Regions from separate parts of the Blautia marasmi genome, predicted to be linked through region 3. Evidence: riboswitches for the same ligand, from Rfam matches in the RefSeq annotation. Region 3 holds a riboswitch; each other region holds the start of a gene.
What was found. A riboswitch is a leader RNA that binds a small molecule or an ion and turns the genes downstream of it on or off. The one in region 3 is predicted to bind cyclic di-GMP.
Positions count from the first base shown of each region.

Region 1: linked by a shared signal. The riboswitch ahead of C6P39_RS10015 (hypothetical protein) and the one ahead of C6P39_RS26165 (fibronectin type III domain-containing protein) in region 3 are both predicted to bind cyclic di-GMP.
Region 2: linked by a shared signal. The riboswitch ahead of C6P39_RS06995 (DNA-binding protein) and the one ahead of C6P39_RS26165 (fibronectin type III domain-containing protein) in region 3 are both predicted to bind cyclic di-GMP.

Region 1 is NZ_OIWX01000001.1:2,314,711-2,320,161, reverse strand. Features, by position in the region: gene C6P39_RS10025 (hypothetical protein) at 185-703, opposite strand; gene C6P39_RS10020 (hypothetical protein) at 734-1,924, opposite strand; gene C6P39_RS10015 (hypothetical protein) at 1,937-2,521, opposite strand; cyclic di-GMP riboswitch class I at 2,906-2,995, opposite strand; gene C6P39_RS10010 (ABC-2 family transporter protein) at 3,166-4,758, opposite strand; gene C6P39_RS10005 (ABC transporter ATP-binding protein) at 4,755-5,451, opposite strand, start outside.
Region 2 is NZ_OIWX01000001.1:1,580,209-1,585,659, forward strand. Features, by position in the region: gene C6P39_RS06980 (dynamin family protein) at 1-1,403, opposite strand, end outside; gene C6P39_RS06985 (dynamin family protein) at 1,407-2,777, opposite strand; gene C6P39_RS06990 (helix-turn-helix transcriptional regulator) at 2,784-3,749, opposite strand; gene C6P39_RS06995 (DNA-binding protein) at 3,808-4,020, opposite strand; cyclic di-GMP riboswitch class I at 4,068-4,143, opposite strand; gene C6P39_RS07000 (restriction endonuclease) at 4,584-5,198, opposite strand; gene C6P39_RS07005 (hypothetical protein) at 5,223-5,451, opposite strand, start outside.
Region 3 is NZ_OIWX01000001.1:5,923,997-5,929,447, forward strand. Features, by position in the region: gene C6P39_RS26165 (fibronectin type III domain-containing protein) at 1-3,882, opposite strand, end outside; cyclic di-GMP riboswitch class I at 3,989-4,066, opposite strand; gene mobB (molybdopterin-guanine dinucleotide biosynthesis protein B) at 4,136-5,266, opposite strand; gene C6P39_RS26175 (hypothetical protein) at 5,263-5,451, opposite strand, start outside.

The DNA.
Region 1 (5,451 bases), 3.6 Mb from region 3:
ACACAATAAAGGCTGAAGGCTTATATAAAAGCCCCCAGCCCACATATATTCACAAATAATCATTTTGATATTTTTATAAAGCCCAATTAATCAATAGCCATCACATATTTAAAAATAAAACCAAGGCTATAATAATTTACTAGAGAAGTTTTTGTATCGCCATAAGGTTTACGATTATTTATTATCAAGCTGTTGGTGCCGCTGTATTAGTAACATCAAACGTAACAGTTGTAGAATATTCTCCAGCAACTGTAGCCTGTGCTGTCCTAGTTAATGTAGCTGGCACTGAAAATGCTTCACCTTGCTCATTAACTATACTGTTTGCAAAAACTCCTAAAATAACTTTTCCACCTTCGGCAGTTCCACTAAAATTCATTTTATAGCTAACTGAACTATCATCGTTTAATATTAAACCTATCTCCTTTTCTTGTACTGATATCTCTAATTGATGATTGTTTTCTAATATTGTTTTTTTTGCCTTAATATCCAAAGTAACCTCTTCATCAGTTGAGTTTACAACGATAGTTTTAGGTATGCTTATGGTATATGACGGGGCAACCGTCATTTTCACAGTTGCTGCCTGTTGCGTATTTGCTTCTGTTGCATCTTGGCTCTCATTTACACTTGCTGCCAACACCGGCACACACATCCCAATTGTCATAACTCCAGCCAACCCCATAGCAACTAAACTTTTTTTCTTCATAATAAAATCCTCCTGAACTCTTATATTTTTTTAATTAAATTCCATTTCAAACTTCTCAATTCTACTTTCATACATCACATGAAACATCAGCACTCCGGTATATTCCCCTGCACACAAATCTTCATTTTCCTCGGGCAGGATTTTCACCTCTTGTACCTCACTCCAACTGTCCAAAATCACTTCATTCTGCCTTGGTGTAATCAGGTTACCGGCCATGTCCAGCCGATACTCCCAACTGTTTTGTCCGCAATACAATGCAAAATAGTTCCCGTCCCTGCTCTCTGTTCCTTCTACAGTTACTGCTAATTCTCCGTCTTCCTCGGGAATTAACTTTTTAGTCTGGATCGTAAAACTATCCGTATCTTCTGTAAATTTCACCTCTGAAGGAATTTCAACTACATAGACAGGTTCATTGAACGGCAATGAAGTTTCTTCTTCCGTCCCGCTTAAATCATCTACCGAATCAGTTATGCTCTCCTCCATCTCGTCCTGAGGTGGAGCCACCTCATGGGTCAGTTCTTCCTGTATGGAATTTTCATCTTTATGACCCTCTTCGACCGTTTCGGAAGGAAAATTCTCCTGATTCTCTTTCTCTGATTCTAATCCACTCTCTTTTTTCTGGTTCTCATCTTCTTTCTTATTTGTTTGCTCATCCGTAATACCGGACTCTTCCTTTCGGGTTTCCTCTTCTTCAGATTCCTCTATTGCAGAATCCGGTTCCTCTGGCTGTTCTTGATCTTCCTGCTGCTTTTTGAGCTCTTCTTCCTCTTTCAACTTCTCCAACTCATACTTACAGAGAATTTCCTCAACTGCCGGACGATAAGCACACTCCGGACAATGTATAATCCTGCCTTCTTCATCCATGTCCGTACACCCGTGGTCACATGGTATTTCCGGTTGTGCTTCTCTATAGCCACAGGATGCATCGTGATGATGCACGCCGTTGCTTTCCTCTACTCTTTCCTCTTCCTCAACACTGTCTTCCAGCTCATTGTCCACATTATTCCATTCACTATCATTGTCAGGACTCTCTATGTCTTCCGACAAATCACCCTCTTCAGGATTCTCAACCGTACACTCAGTCTGTGAAACTACTTCATCTTCTATCTGATCAGCTTCCATACACTCCGCATCAGCAAAAGCCATCCCCGCATTCCCAATCACCAACACCGCCGACACGAAAACAGAAACTCCTATCCCTCTCCAACTTCTGCCTTTCATGAAACACCACCCTTACCTCACATCAAGCACTGTCTCCATATTGGCTCCATTCATGGGGGATAAATCCACAATACTTGCTGTTGTGATCCTCAATTCAGCCGCATATTCCCCTGCATCCAGTGCCTTGCTTAATGTAGCCGTTGTAATTGCCTCCCCCGGAGGCACCTGTTTTGATTCATACAATACTTCCCCGGTGTCCTTTAACACAAGCTGAAATGTAAAGTAACACGGATTCCCTTCCGGGTTGGAAAATGCCACATCCACATCTGTCTGGCCTGCCGGTATATAAATCTTTGGATACCCCGGCAGTTCTATATTCTCTGCATTTGGATCACCCTTGGGAGCCTCCGGTATGGTACCGTCCCAATCCCCGGCATTCGGGTCAATATCTGCGGATGCCTGCTCTTCCTGAGCCTTGTCATCTCCTCCGCCGAACCATCCAAGCTTATATCCTGCTGCACCTACGCCGCCCACTGCTATGACACCTACAAGGGCACCAATCATTATTTTCTGCCTCAGCACCGCTTTCTGAAGCTTCAAAGCATGGTCTGTAACAACTTCACCAGTGCTTTTGTTTTTATTCTCTTCCTCTTTCAATCCACTCACCTCTAAACAAGTTTTCGGCCGCACAGATTATATTTTATGTAGATAGAATGTTTTTGTTATTATATCTATAATAACAAAGAGAGTATGCCTAGGCATACTCTCGCGCGGTCCCTGATTTTTCAGTTTTCGGAGTTTGTGCGGCAAACCCCGGCGCTATGCCCGGTCTCTGCACAAAACTAAAGGTTGGCTGCTTCCGAATGGGGCATACTCTCTGATCATCCGTACCAAAAGAGCGCACTTATCTCACAATAAGTACCCATCGGACTTTTTACCTCAGGACAGATTTTCTCCCTGAAATAAAAACTGCCTGCAGCAATTTGCAGGCAGAAGCGTATCAAAATAGAGTAAGGATATAACTACCTTACATCGAAATAATACGGCAACTGGCTGTCATAGTCTGCTTCATAGACCTTAGACCCTTTAGCTTTGTGTCACTGCCTTTCGACAGCTTTACTATTATCGAATATTTATCTTAAAATCACCATACACCTTTTTACACACAAAGTCAACCTCTATTTGACCAATCACAAAATTAATCAAGTTTTGCCAAATATGTACAACAACAGCCGTTTCATCCGCAAATCATAAAGTTGCTATTGCTGCATACAGATCACTTTACCATTTTTACTTTATTATCAATTCCCACTACTCTCATACCTCCCAATCCCCCTCCTCATCACCGTCACAGCCCCCCATACCATCACCCCGCACACCACCGGCATGGCCATCACTCCCCCATCCATTCCACTCTTCCCCAGCAGATACCCCACCGGATAATAACTCACAAAAGCATACGGGATCACATACGCAAATACCCCCTGCAGAATGGGCGGATAGATCACCAGCGGATACTTAGCCATCTCCCCAATAGAAACAGCAAAAAAGTTCAGACTATTCCTCCCGCTCTCCATCCAGAAAGAGGCACAGCTTGCGATCCAGATCATGCACTCCCGAATCACACAACATTCCACAAGAAAAACTCCCAGACACACAATTTTCCACAAACTCCACCGGATATCACAGTGACTTACCCCCAATACAAACACCGCCGCTGCGATCCCCATCTTATTCAGCCCGTCAAAATCAATCCTGGCTGTGAGAAGCTGCAGTCCAATGGGCAGAGGCCGCACCAGAAACCGGTCCAGATCCGCCAGATTGATCATCTCCGCGATCTTCCATGTCCCCTGAAAGAAAAAATTGATACACCCCTCCGAGAACAGCAGAAAACTGTACAACAGCAGTATCTCCCACAACGTCCACCCTCCCACTGCGGGGATATTACTGTAAATGATCCCAAGTACCCCCAAATTACATATCTGGGAAAAACCGGTAAAAAACAGCATCATCAAAAAATCCGCCCTATACTCAGCCAGCGACTTCATATTCTGCAGCTGGATCTGCCCATACATTTTCAGATAATGTCTCCATTTTCTCATCTCTCGCCCTCCGTACAGGGAAATAACCCCTGATGCCTTTTTCCAAAACAGAGTCCCGCACACCCACAGAACCCCAATCCACACTGCCTGCCCGCCAATTCTCCAAAGACTTTCCTCCATAGAAAATGTCCCTATAAAAATACTGCACGGCGTAAACACGATCCCCTGAAAAGGCAGCACCTCCACAACCTTCCTGAGCACTCCCGGGAACATCACCAAAGGCAGCAGTGCCCCGGAAAAAAAGTTTGTCAAAACCTCCCTGGCCTTTGTCACCCCATATGAATTATCCGTATAAAAACACAACAGAGAAAACAGATACTGAATCCCAAACTTGATCCCCATCCCTAAAAACAGCGACACGAAAAACAGCAGCACCCTTCCCCCGCTGATCCCTCCCATACCGTTTACAGACAGATACAAGCCTCCAACCAGCACCAGCGTTACCCCAAATTCCATTCCCGCAGTCCCCAGCATCCTGAAAAAAAGCATCCCTCTGTAAGGTACCGGCTTAAGCAGATCCAAAATAATATCCCCTTTAATGATCCTCTTTGCCGTATTCATCTCAAACCCAAAAGAAAAGGAACTGTTGCACAAAAACGCCACAAACACATATTTCCTCATGATCTCCCAGGTATACCCGTTCACCACTCCCTGATATTTGAAAATACTCTTCCACACATAGTAAAGCACTGCCACCTGGATAAAGTTAGCCAGCATCCCGGTAATAAAATTGCCCCGGTATGCACACCCTTCTAAAAATCCGCAGCGCATATAGGAAATATACTTTTTCATCCGCAGCTCCTCCTGTTAAAAAGGCCGATCACAATCTGCTCCAGGGTTGTACCCTCCGGATACTGTTCAAATATCTTCTCCATCCTGTCATCAAACAAGATCTCCCCCTGTTCCAGAATGATCAGGCGGCTGCACAGAGACTCCAGGTCATTTAAGTCGTGGCTGGTCAGCAGGATCGTTGTATTTTTCTCCTGATTGATCCGCCTCAGGAACTCATAAATCTTCTGCTTTACCGCCACATCCAGCCCAATGGTAGGCTCATCCAGAAAAAGCACAGGCGGCTCATGGAGCAGGGCGGCCGCCATATCTGCCCGCACCCTCTGCCCCAGCGACAATTTTCTGGCCGGCTGTCCCAAAAAAGGATCCAAATCCAGGATTTCCCTAAACTCCCGCATATTCCTCTCATACTTTTCATCCGGCACCTGGTAAATATTCTTTAACAGCCGAAATGTCTCTATCACCGGAATATCCCACCAAAGCTGTGTCTTCTGCCCAAACACCACGCCAATCCTCTTTGCATTTTCTATCCTGTCCTCAAAAGGATCCTTCCCCATAATAGCAACATCGCCCCCACTGGGCTTCAGGATCCCGGTAAGCATCTTAATAGTGGTGGATTTCCCCGCGCCGTTCGCCCCAAGGAAAGCCACACTTTCCCCTTCTTCTATAGAAAAAGACACCCCCTTAACCGCCTCC
Region 2 (5,451 bases), 4.3 Mb from region 3:
GAAGCGATTTCTTTTTTTGTAGTTTCAAAGGCTTCTGCACTATCTAAGCCGTGTTTGAAAGTGTTTACCACATTCGTTATTTTTGCTGGGCGGCAATACTTTGTAACATACATACGAATAGTTTCTTCAATTCCACGAATGCCACTGTGAATCAGAGCTTGTCCCAATATATCATTGTTTTGGATTGCAGTTGCCAGCTCATCATCAATCTTTGTTTGACAGCTACGAACCAAATGAGGATATGTTTCCAAGTGTAACTGTTCCTGGTCGATAAGCTTTTGAGCTAAAGGTTTGATTTTTTCCAAGAGCATTTCTTTCTCAACATCATCATAGGTATTTAAGTATCTACGAATTAAGAGTGCAGGCTCAGCAGCAGCGGGGAAGATGTTTGGATTTTCAATCCCCATATCCTCAAGATATTTAATAGTATCTGGGATTGTTTCATTGGCGATGTCGTCATCTTCTTCTTCGTATGCGTCCAACTTGTTGATGACAAACATAAATCGTTCTCTCGATTGCTTACCGCCGACACTCATGCTTTTTGCAATTCGTTTAAGAAAAGCGTCCTGTGCGTCATCATGAAGCTTACCACCGTTCATTACAAAAAGAACCAACATTTTTGAAGATTGGTCAAGAGCTTTTGCGGTAACGAGCCCGTGTTTTTTATCACGAGCGTTATCCGGACCAGGAGTGTCTATCAACACTAAAGACACTTCTTCAGATGTAACGAATGGAATATTGCCACTTACCTGTACTTCGCTTACTTCCGGATTTCTGTTTAATGCCATCATGGTTTTATAATCTAAAACAGAGTAGTGTTCTATCTCGGTTTTATTTGCGTCAACAGCGGTAGCTTTAAAAGTGTCGTCGTCATCATCTTGAATTTTAGTGATGGTAGCAGTACAAGCCCCCTGTTTAGACGGCATTAGCTTTTTACCCAAGAGTGCATTGATTAGAGTGGATTTTCCCGCACTCATAGTTGCAACAACATTTACTTCCAAAAGTTCATTAAATGCTAATTCAAAAGCATTAGATACTGCGGGAGATTGCAGCTCCTCAAACGGAAGTTTACGCACTCGCTCAAATAAGTCACGAATGTCCTTTTCTTTATCTCCAAATTCCTTTGCAGCCATCTTCTTTGCTCTGAAGTGAATGTCGCTTTTTTCAGCGACTTTAATTGCCGCTAATAAGTCTTGGTAATCAAGTTCTGTACCAAAGAACGTAAGGTCAAATTCATCATCATTGTATTCCTCAGCGAGCAAAGAAGGAACCTGATCTACCCACAACTGGAATCTTTGATTTAAGAATTGATTTAGTTTGCTGTTTTGTTTTGGTTCTTCTCCATTAACAGTGATGGTTGAAACAACCTTATATGGATTATATTTGATAATAACATCTAACATTTTTTACCCCTCCTTAGTTAAGCTCAAAAGTAGTGTTTCAAAACCAGGTAAACCGGTGTTGATATATGCCGACCATATTTTTTCAAAATCAGACGATAACCAATTTGTATCATTCTTTGAAAGAATTTTTGTGACCGGCGGATATAAAACTCCTAATTCCAATTCCGTGTTCTGGAACATATCAACATATGTGCTACAAGCTTTTTTATCATTATCTGATAGAGCAGAACCATATAGAGCTTGCTTTATCAGCATACCCGCTTTTGCAGACATAGGACAAACAATAGGTTCTTCATATCCAATATCAGATAAGTGTTCGCTGATGTTTGCGACTATTTCGGAAACAGAATCATCTTCAAAATCACAGGAATCCATCATGTTTACGACAAACACTATTCTGTTATAATCGACTTTCTTTTTTATATATGACAAATGAATGTAATCATCTTCAGAACCGTAATTTTCAACTGGAATTACATATACCAATATATCTGTAGCACCACTGGATAATTCTTCACGAGTTATTTTCTTGTGTTTCGGATTCTGAGAAGAATTTACACCTGGTGTATCAATCAATGTAATGTGACAACACGAAAGGGGAGAGAAAAAGTAACTATTTATACTGCATGGTATCTCCTGACCTTTTGTATAATCTCGAACATTACTTTCGGATTGAAACAGCTTAACTTGGTCGTTGTAGAAGATATTACTGCCGATTCCACTTGTGGGACTTGTAATAAACTTCATTACGGTTGCTGTACACGCTGCCATTTTCGCATACGAAAGTTCTTTCCCTATGATTGCATTTATAAGTGTCGATTTACCAGCACTCATAGTAGCTGTAAAGGTAATATTTCTGTTGCGAGAGTTAATATATTCTTTTGCTCGTATCCATTCATTCACCATTTCATCAGTGATGAGCTTCTTACTTGCAAAATCCGAGTCACATAAATACATTTGCTCTTTCATGGAATTTATTGTATTGTGATAACGACTGTTAATAGTTGCTTTGAGTTCATCACATATTTTATTGCCCAGCTCCTCATTGTTGATTGCCAGAATGAATATACAGTCAAACAAAAACAAATATCTGTATGAAAACAATCTAAATGGAGTAAAGCGTGTTTTCATTATTCTGCCTGTTAATTTATTGATGTTGCCGTCTGGTGGTAATGAAGCAGAAAAGTCATTTGTTCCAAGTAAAGATAGAGAAAAGGTTTTAAGCCTATATTCAATAACTTGATTTCCTGGACAAAATTTATCAGCATAATATTTAAGCAATGCTATATATTTTATCTTTAAGTCAGTTTTTTCTGTTCTTAAAGGATGTTGTATTTTGGGATAGCAAATTGCATATCCATCAAGTACGTTCATATCTATTTATTTGCTCCTCTCAATGATTTCTATCATATCGCCCTGGCTACGCAACCACATATCAATACCTTTTCCAAAAACTTCTGCGGATAGAAGATATGTCCCGTTATCCTCCGATAAGATTGTTGCAGTAGGTAGTCTGTCAAGAATTGCGTCTACATCGTTGCCAGAGTATTTGAATTTTACTTTTTGTAATTTTCCTCCATACATGAATTGAACTCGTTTACGAAATTCCCCTTCCTCAAATCGACTACTATAAGGAATATGAAATTTCTCGCTTAGTATATTGAGCCTTTTTATACGGTCAATCCGGTATATAGTTGGGAAAGAGTCATTGATTACATCAAAATCTTTCCTTGCGTCGTCATCGTCATCAATGAAAGCTGTTAAGTAAAAATAATATTCTGAAAACATGATTGCGACAGGTTTCACTTTTCTGTTGACAAGTGATTTATCTTTTGTTCGCAGATAGTCAATTTCGATATAATTACAATTACGAATAGCTTGTCCTGCATCCCACATCAAGTCTAAAAAATCAGACTTATGCTTTGGTTCAACATAATGAAATGATTCATTGTTAATGAGATCCGTAACCAATTTCTTATTGGCCTCTGGAACGCAACAGGATATAAGTTTGCTTAGCATATCAGACATTTCTTTTTTGGTAAATGCACGACTATCAAGCAAAATTTTGCATAACGCTAAAACTTCGCTGTTGGAAAATTTCATCTTATAAATCTGTTCAAGTCGATAACCTTTCCCTATACGGTCATAAATAACGGAATTGATACATCCGATTCTCTCGGAATCTGCTTCAAGATAATTTCTGATGTCATCAATATCACGCTGAATGCTTCTTTCGTTTACGCCGTAGTTTGCACTTTCTTCTGATTTGTTAATCAGATACCCATTCAAAAGTTTGGTGTATATACCAAGGACTCTTTCAATTTTATCTCTTTTAATCGTTTCCATAGACACCTCCAGTTCATAATTCTATTATACATTCTCACAATGACAGGATGTGTCTATCTCATGAATTAGTATCTTTGTTTCTCCAGTTTTTGTATTTGCCTGTTGTTATTCTTTTATCTTCAGGCTTTTTTGCGTCTATGGGTATTGCCCAATCACGACCAAATTTTACAGCACCAGAAATCTTTCCTTCTGAGCAAAGAACTTGAACTCGCCTTGGTGTTATACCCCATTTTTCTGCAATGACTTTAATTGTGGTATAACCTTCAATCATTTTTCGCTCCTTAATAAAAAAAAGCATTGCCAGCGGCAATGCTATCAACGTGTAACTGACTGCCATTTTTCAGGCCCTTTAGTTTTGCGTCATAGACTTTCGCATACTTTGCCTCTTAGCTATATCATATTCTTCTAAACGTATTTTGTCAATATTTTTGGTAGTTCCGCTTTTATATTTCGTCTGTTTCAAATATTTTTTGTGTATTATGATGTATTTTCCAAATTCATAGTTTTCATCTCATCTTCTACTTAATCAAAATAGAAACCTTCATTTTCTCTCTCTTAACTTTACTGACATTTTGCTGACATCAAAACTGGGAAGTCGCTTATTTAGCGGCTTCCCAGTATTTTCACCCTATTCAAACCCCCTACGAGTTTAACATTAATGTTAAATATTCGATTGTTTTTCATTGATTTTGGTGCTTATATTAAAAAATTATCTAGCTTATTCATTGTTTTACCGCCAAAAGGTATCATATAGGTATCACAAATCCCTTTAGCTGACGACCATATTTACATGGTGCTAGCACCATGTCTTTTTAATTGACAACAACTGGCTATTTAAGCGTCTTCTTTTTTTAACAATTTCATGACTGTTTTTCTTACTGATTGTATCATACTTTCTGTTGGATATACCTGATCATAGGGATAATCATCTTTCACGCTCCACAATAACGAAATATACTCTGGTAATCTACTCTGCATCTCATGTTGCATTTGAATTATTAGCGGATCTAGTCTAGTTGCTGAGTTCGTTATATACTGAATACCCGCGTGCACAATTTGTATTAATGTAATTCCATGCTTTTCAGCATACATTGTAGCTCCCGATTGAAACCCCGATGTTGATATAAGAATACCTTTATTTGCCCCTATGCTTGTAACTTTTGCATATAATGCCGCGACTTTTTCTCTCTCCACTGGACGCTTATATCTTTTACATTCAACAATAACTTTAAACTTCGCCCCCATTGCACTGAATTCACTGTATAAATCTATCTGATATGTACCATCATCAGCTTCTATTTTCTTGTCATGTGTAATCAGAAATCCTTGTAACTGTTCTTTTTCAGCATAGGCCGCAAGTGTATCTCTACATATCAATTCAAACTGAGATGGCGTTATATCTACTGCCATCTTTCTATATGGGTTTGTATCTAAATCCATATTATTCATATTTCGCCTTTCCGTCTTTATTAATTATTTCTCATTATAGTTTGTTAGAATCTCTTTATATCGTTCACCTTGATTTCCTAGTAAAATATCATTTATTACAAACAAAACAATTGCCTGTCCCCCAACAACTTCATCAGGATCATAGTCTTTTGGTATATCTTCTGCACTTATTGAAATCTCAATTTCATTAATCCACCATTTATCTAATTTTCTGTAAAGTGATAGTAAACTACCAAATAGTTCTATGTCTATT
Region 3 (5,451 bases):
ATCATTTGTTTCCTTTGCCTGCGCCAGAATAGAATAATAGTTATTGGTTATCTCGGCAATGGCATAAGAAGGCTGATTGATGATATGGCCTATCTCATGGGCAATTCCCCATCCAAACAACTGTCCGCTCACATATCTGCCGTTGTCACTCTGCACCGGCACGCTGCGCGCAAGCCCGGCAATACTGCCCCACTCGATCCCGATATGGAGTCCGCCGGCATACATAAAGGCACCGGAAAACATTCTCATATACCGTATGTTCAGACGGCTGGACGGCAGGCTGTTTTTGCTGCCATACTGTGCAGTCAGTGTCTTGTCACCATGATAATCTCCCAGACCCTTATGCTGATAAAACAGTGTCACCATCTGTTCCATAGCCTGGCAGGATTCGTATAATACTTCTGTCTGATCATCCGGAGTGATGTCTTTTCCCTGGCTTTTCAGTCTGCTGTTAATACCGTTCAGGATCTGTTCCGCTGAAACAGAATACATCATCTGGTCCAGCACAATGTCCGTTGCCCCCAGAATACAGTTCTGTTTGTCATAGCTGTAGTCACAGCCGCTCTCTTTCTTGCCTTCGTGCAGTTTCTTGTGCTGCTCTGCGATCTTCGGAACATATGTATTGAGTTTTTCCACATAAGCCCTTACAGCATCCTTGGCCTCCGTCTCATCTGCTGCGCCTGACAGGTCAAGCTTGGGTATCTCCTGCCCTCCGCTTACACGCACGCTCATATTTAGTGCGTCATTATTTCCCGTGAATTCCACATAGAGACTGCCGCCGTGTTCTGTGTTTAAGCTTCCTATCTGTGGGATCGTCACTTCATTTTTGCCGTTCTTCAGATTCTGCACAACCACCTTGCTCCAGTTTCCTGACTCCGCATGGTACTGTGTGGCAATCAGATTCAGGTTTGTATTGGCACCCAGATCCGCGTCATCTCTTCCCACATACACTGCCAGTTCTTCCCCTGCATGGGCGCTGATTCCAAGAGGCTGCCATGCATTCAGGCCGCCGGAAAATCCCAGAGCGCCATCTTTTTTCTTGGTCACGGAGGTATCTACTTTCATAACCCTTCCAGCACTTTTGTCGTTGAGAAGTTCTTTTGCATAGGCCAGGTCGGAAAGCAGAAGCTCTCGTTTCGGATGATAATCACCTGTCACTTCATCCGGCGTGTCCGCTCTTTTTTCCAATTCCTCAATGACAGCGGCTGTTACATCCTCCCGCAGTTCCACGTGCATGGCATCCGCAAACAACCCGTCCACATCTTTTTCCAGACTGTCATAATAGTAGAACTTCATCTCCGCTATGGAAACCCTTCCGTCTGAAGGCGCCCATGCCATGGCAAAGTTTATCTGGATTCGTTTTGCCTTAAATGGCTGGGAATAATTAAATTCATAATATACTTTACCGTTCACGCTCTTTTTCTGGGTGAAATGGCCGTCGATCATTTTCTCAGTACCGTTTTCATCCCAATATCTTGTCTTCGCATACCCATAGGCATACTGCTGTTTTTCATCCGGGACTACCACCAGCCTGTCCATCTCATAGCTCTGGTCAAAGGTAATGATGGGGGATGGCTTTCCTGCATTGAAACCGCCTGCATCCCAGGAGTCCAGGCTCCAGGAAGTGGTGTAATCATTATCTGCAACCGCCGCATCTGTCTCAGGCTTTGCGGAAGGGTAATCAATGGATGTAATATGCGCGGTGAGTCCCCCTCCCTCCAAAGGCGTATTGATCAGTTTGTAATTGGAGGTAACCGCAGGATTAATATCCGTTGTCTCACCTGCATATATCTTTGACTTGCCGCTGGTTCCCATTTCATTTGTTCCCGTAAGACAGATCTCATATGTGGTGCCGTCTTTTAAATCGGTAAGCTGATATTTATTCTGCTTGATCTCCTCTTTCTTTTCAAACGCTTCTGTTCCTTTTTCCCTGTAATAGAGTGTGTAGGAATCTGTATCCTCCATCTGCTTCCAGGTGATATCCAGCTTTCTGTAGCCTCCGGCAATATTCACATTTTCCGGCGCGTCAGGAGCTTTTGAAGGTTTCGGGATCACCGTCACTGCTTCAGAATACGCACTGCTCCAGTCCCCGTTCACGGAGCGGACCTGGACTGTATATTCCTCATTGTTTTTCATTTTTTCCGTGCCAAAGCTTGTGATAAGGATACTACTCTCTGCAGTGGGGTAGACCTTGCTTTTCCCGTCTTTTTTTACCATAACTTCATATCCCGCCACATTGGTCTGTGCGTTCCAGGTCACAGTAAATTTCTTATCCCCCGGCTCAGCTTTTACCTGGTCAGGAATGTTCATGACCGGAGCAGGAATCCTGTCCTCCATTCCGTTGAGGAATTCAACCTTGGAGATATCCGCCAGTTTACTTCCTCCGGTATCAGTCACCTTGATGACTACCTTCTTGATGGCAACCTGTTTTCCCAGATTTACAATAATGGTGCCGTCCGGCTCCATGACTGCCTGCGCCGCTGTGAGGGCAAACATAGCTGCGCCGCTTATGGAGGCCTCTATGGTCTGCGTCTCTTCGTTCTCATCTGTATACTCCACCGTCACGGTCCCTGCCTGGATGATATTGGCGGAATCCCTTGGCGGGGTCAGCACCAGAGCGCCTGCCAGTATGTCGGAACGCTTTTCCAGATCAAGCTGCAGTTCCACAGGATTTTCCGCTGAAATCTCCTCATCGTTTGCAGGCTTTAGGGAAACACTTCCGTCATTGCTCAAAATGCTCTCTACACTTCCCTCTGCCACCTGGGTGGAGGCACCTACGTTGGCTGTTATCTCATCCGGAAGATAGCTCCTTGTCACATAGGCTTCTGTTTTCTCATAGCCATAGCTGTAAGAGAACCATTGCAGATCCACTAAATCCACTTGCCGGTCTTGATTTAAGTCATATACGGAATCTGTATTTTCCTCATGTATGGCTTGGATCAGCCGGGTCTTATCGTTTTCATCTATAACGCCGTCTTGATCCACATCCCCGTATCCTATCACACCGGGATGTTTTTCCATATCAGATAAATCCATTCCGGTATAGACATCCAGAAACTGCATCTTTTGATCCATGGCCTGTATTTCCACGTCCTGATCATATGCGGCAAAACTGCCCCCGCTTATGCAAAGATGATATTCTCCGGGTTCCAGATCCACAAAAGAAGCCTCCGCCTTTTTAGAAACGCGCTCCCCCTCCTGCATGGAAAAAGCCGCGCGAAACTGCTGGTCTCCGTTTGTAAGGACCGCCTGCAATCCGCCGTTCAAGCTCTCCGGGTCACTGTATGGAAGCGTGTAGATCAGGCTCAGATGGAGCTGGCCTTGCAGCGTCCTATTCCCTGCTTCCGATCCGGGTACTGTTTCCCCCTCCTGCGCACCGGCCTGTTTCCCTGACTCCTCCCGGCTGCCCGGTGTCTCTTCTTTCTTCGGAGCTTCTGTCTGGCCTCCTGACGTCTCACCTGCCGTCGGCGCTTCCGTCCGGTCTCCTGATGTCTCACCTGTAGTCGGCGCTCCTGCCTGGTCTCCCGGCGTCTCACCTGTAGTCGGCGCTCCTGCCTGGTCTCCCGGCGTCTCACCTGCCGCTGGCACTCCTGCCTGGTCTCCCGGCATCTCCCCTGCCGTTGGCGCTGCTGCCTGGTCTCCCGACGTCTCTCCTGCCGTTGGCGTTCCTGCCCGGTCTCCCGGCGCCTCACCTTTCCTCGGTACCTCCGCCTGTTTTTCCTGCTTTTCTGTCAGCAGGCTAATGCCTGCCTCTTCCCTCCGGGTCTGTCCGGCAGCATTTAAAAATCTCCCGCTCTGCCCCGGCCCGGCGGCAAATACGGTGGTTCCGGGTGTTTGCAGAAGCATACCGGATACAAGCAGCCAGGCACATAACTTTTTCATTTTCAATTTCTATTCTCCTTCCCTTTTCAGGGCCAAAAAAACGATATCCAGGGATATCGTTTTTTCATAAAGACAACAGACGGACAGAATACACCTGTCCATCCACGTCTGCAGCCCGGCTGTCCCTCCCTTGGGACCCGTGGCTTTGCGTCACTGCCTTACGACAGTTTTGCCCCTTTATTTTTTTATAATACTTTATCATCAGTATCACTGGTATAAGAATACCTAATCTAACAATTTTAGTCAAGTATTTTCAAAGAAATCCCTTGACTTTTTTACAGATTTCATCCAACAGCAGTTCTCTGTTCTTTTCTGTGACTTCATAAACCTCCACATCCGATCTCTCTGCAACTGCCTGCGTAAAAACACCTGTCTTTTTCTGCAGGACTCCCAGGACAAGACTCTGGGTATCCAGACAGGAAAACAATGCTTCCTGGAACCCAGGCGCCTCCGCCTCCGCTTTCCCCAGTTCATCTATCAGGGCTGTTTTCTCCGGCATGTCCTTCACCTTTCGCATCACCGCAGTGCCCAGTGTCTCAAAGGTTTCCGGGATGGCTGTCTTCCTTCCCTTACCGGTTCGGATGAGAATTGGGCTGTCATTTTCATATTCCCCCATAGGCATAAGACTGTGCAGGTAAAATCCCTTCTGGACACCGCCGATTTCATAAGGCAGTGTTTGGTAGCCCACAGGCACAATTCCCAGCTTTTCCACTATGCGGTTCAAAAGTGTGCTCTTGCCGACTCCTTTTTCCCCTGTCAGGAAAATATGCTTTCTGTCCGTCCCGGCCGGATGGGCCGTGAGTTTTTTCTTATGGGCCAGCTTTTTCTCAGCCTTGTGACAGCCGCACTGACAAAAAGCTGCAGCCTTTTGGAACATGGGACGCTTTCTCAGTGGAAATCCTGCTTCCGGAAGTATTTCCAGTAAATCTGCCAGCTCATGGATTTCCTCCACAGAGTGATAGACCCTGAGCCCGCCGTATGTCTTCGTTTCTCCTGCCAGCCTGCCTGCCACGGCAATCGTTTCCTCTGTCAGACGCTCCTGAACCTCCGCATCCTTGTGCGCGCAGATAATCCTGGGCACGCAGAGTTCATACTCGCCCTCCAGCAGTAGAAAATCCACAGGCAGCTTTTCATAGAAATCCCCGCTGCTGTCCGCCGGAAGGAGAATGTCTGTCTCCTTTTTTCCTTTCACGCAGACAAGGTCAGCGCCCGCCTCCCTGTGTCTCCATGTATTGCTGTCAGATGTGTCAAGGGAAAATTCGGGACAGAACACACTTTTTACGGTTCCCACCCGGTATCCCCTCTTTTTCAGTTCTTTTATAAGTCCGGTGACGGTTGTAGTCTTACCGGATTTTCTCACACCAACAATTGTACAGATTTTCAACTGTCACCCTCCTCTTGCATTATTTCTATTATATGTTTACACCAGCGTCTTCGGTGCCTGTCTTTTGGGAGAATCAGACGGTACGCATCCCCATCCTCAGCCAGGTACACCTGCCCTGTAAGGATCTCCTCACCGGATACGGCAGCACCCCCGCCGTCCCGGCTTATGAATTCCACAAGCGTATC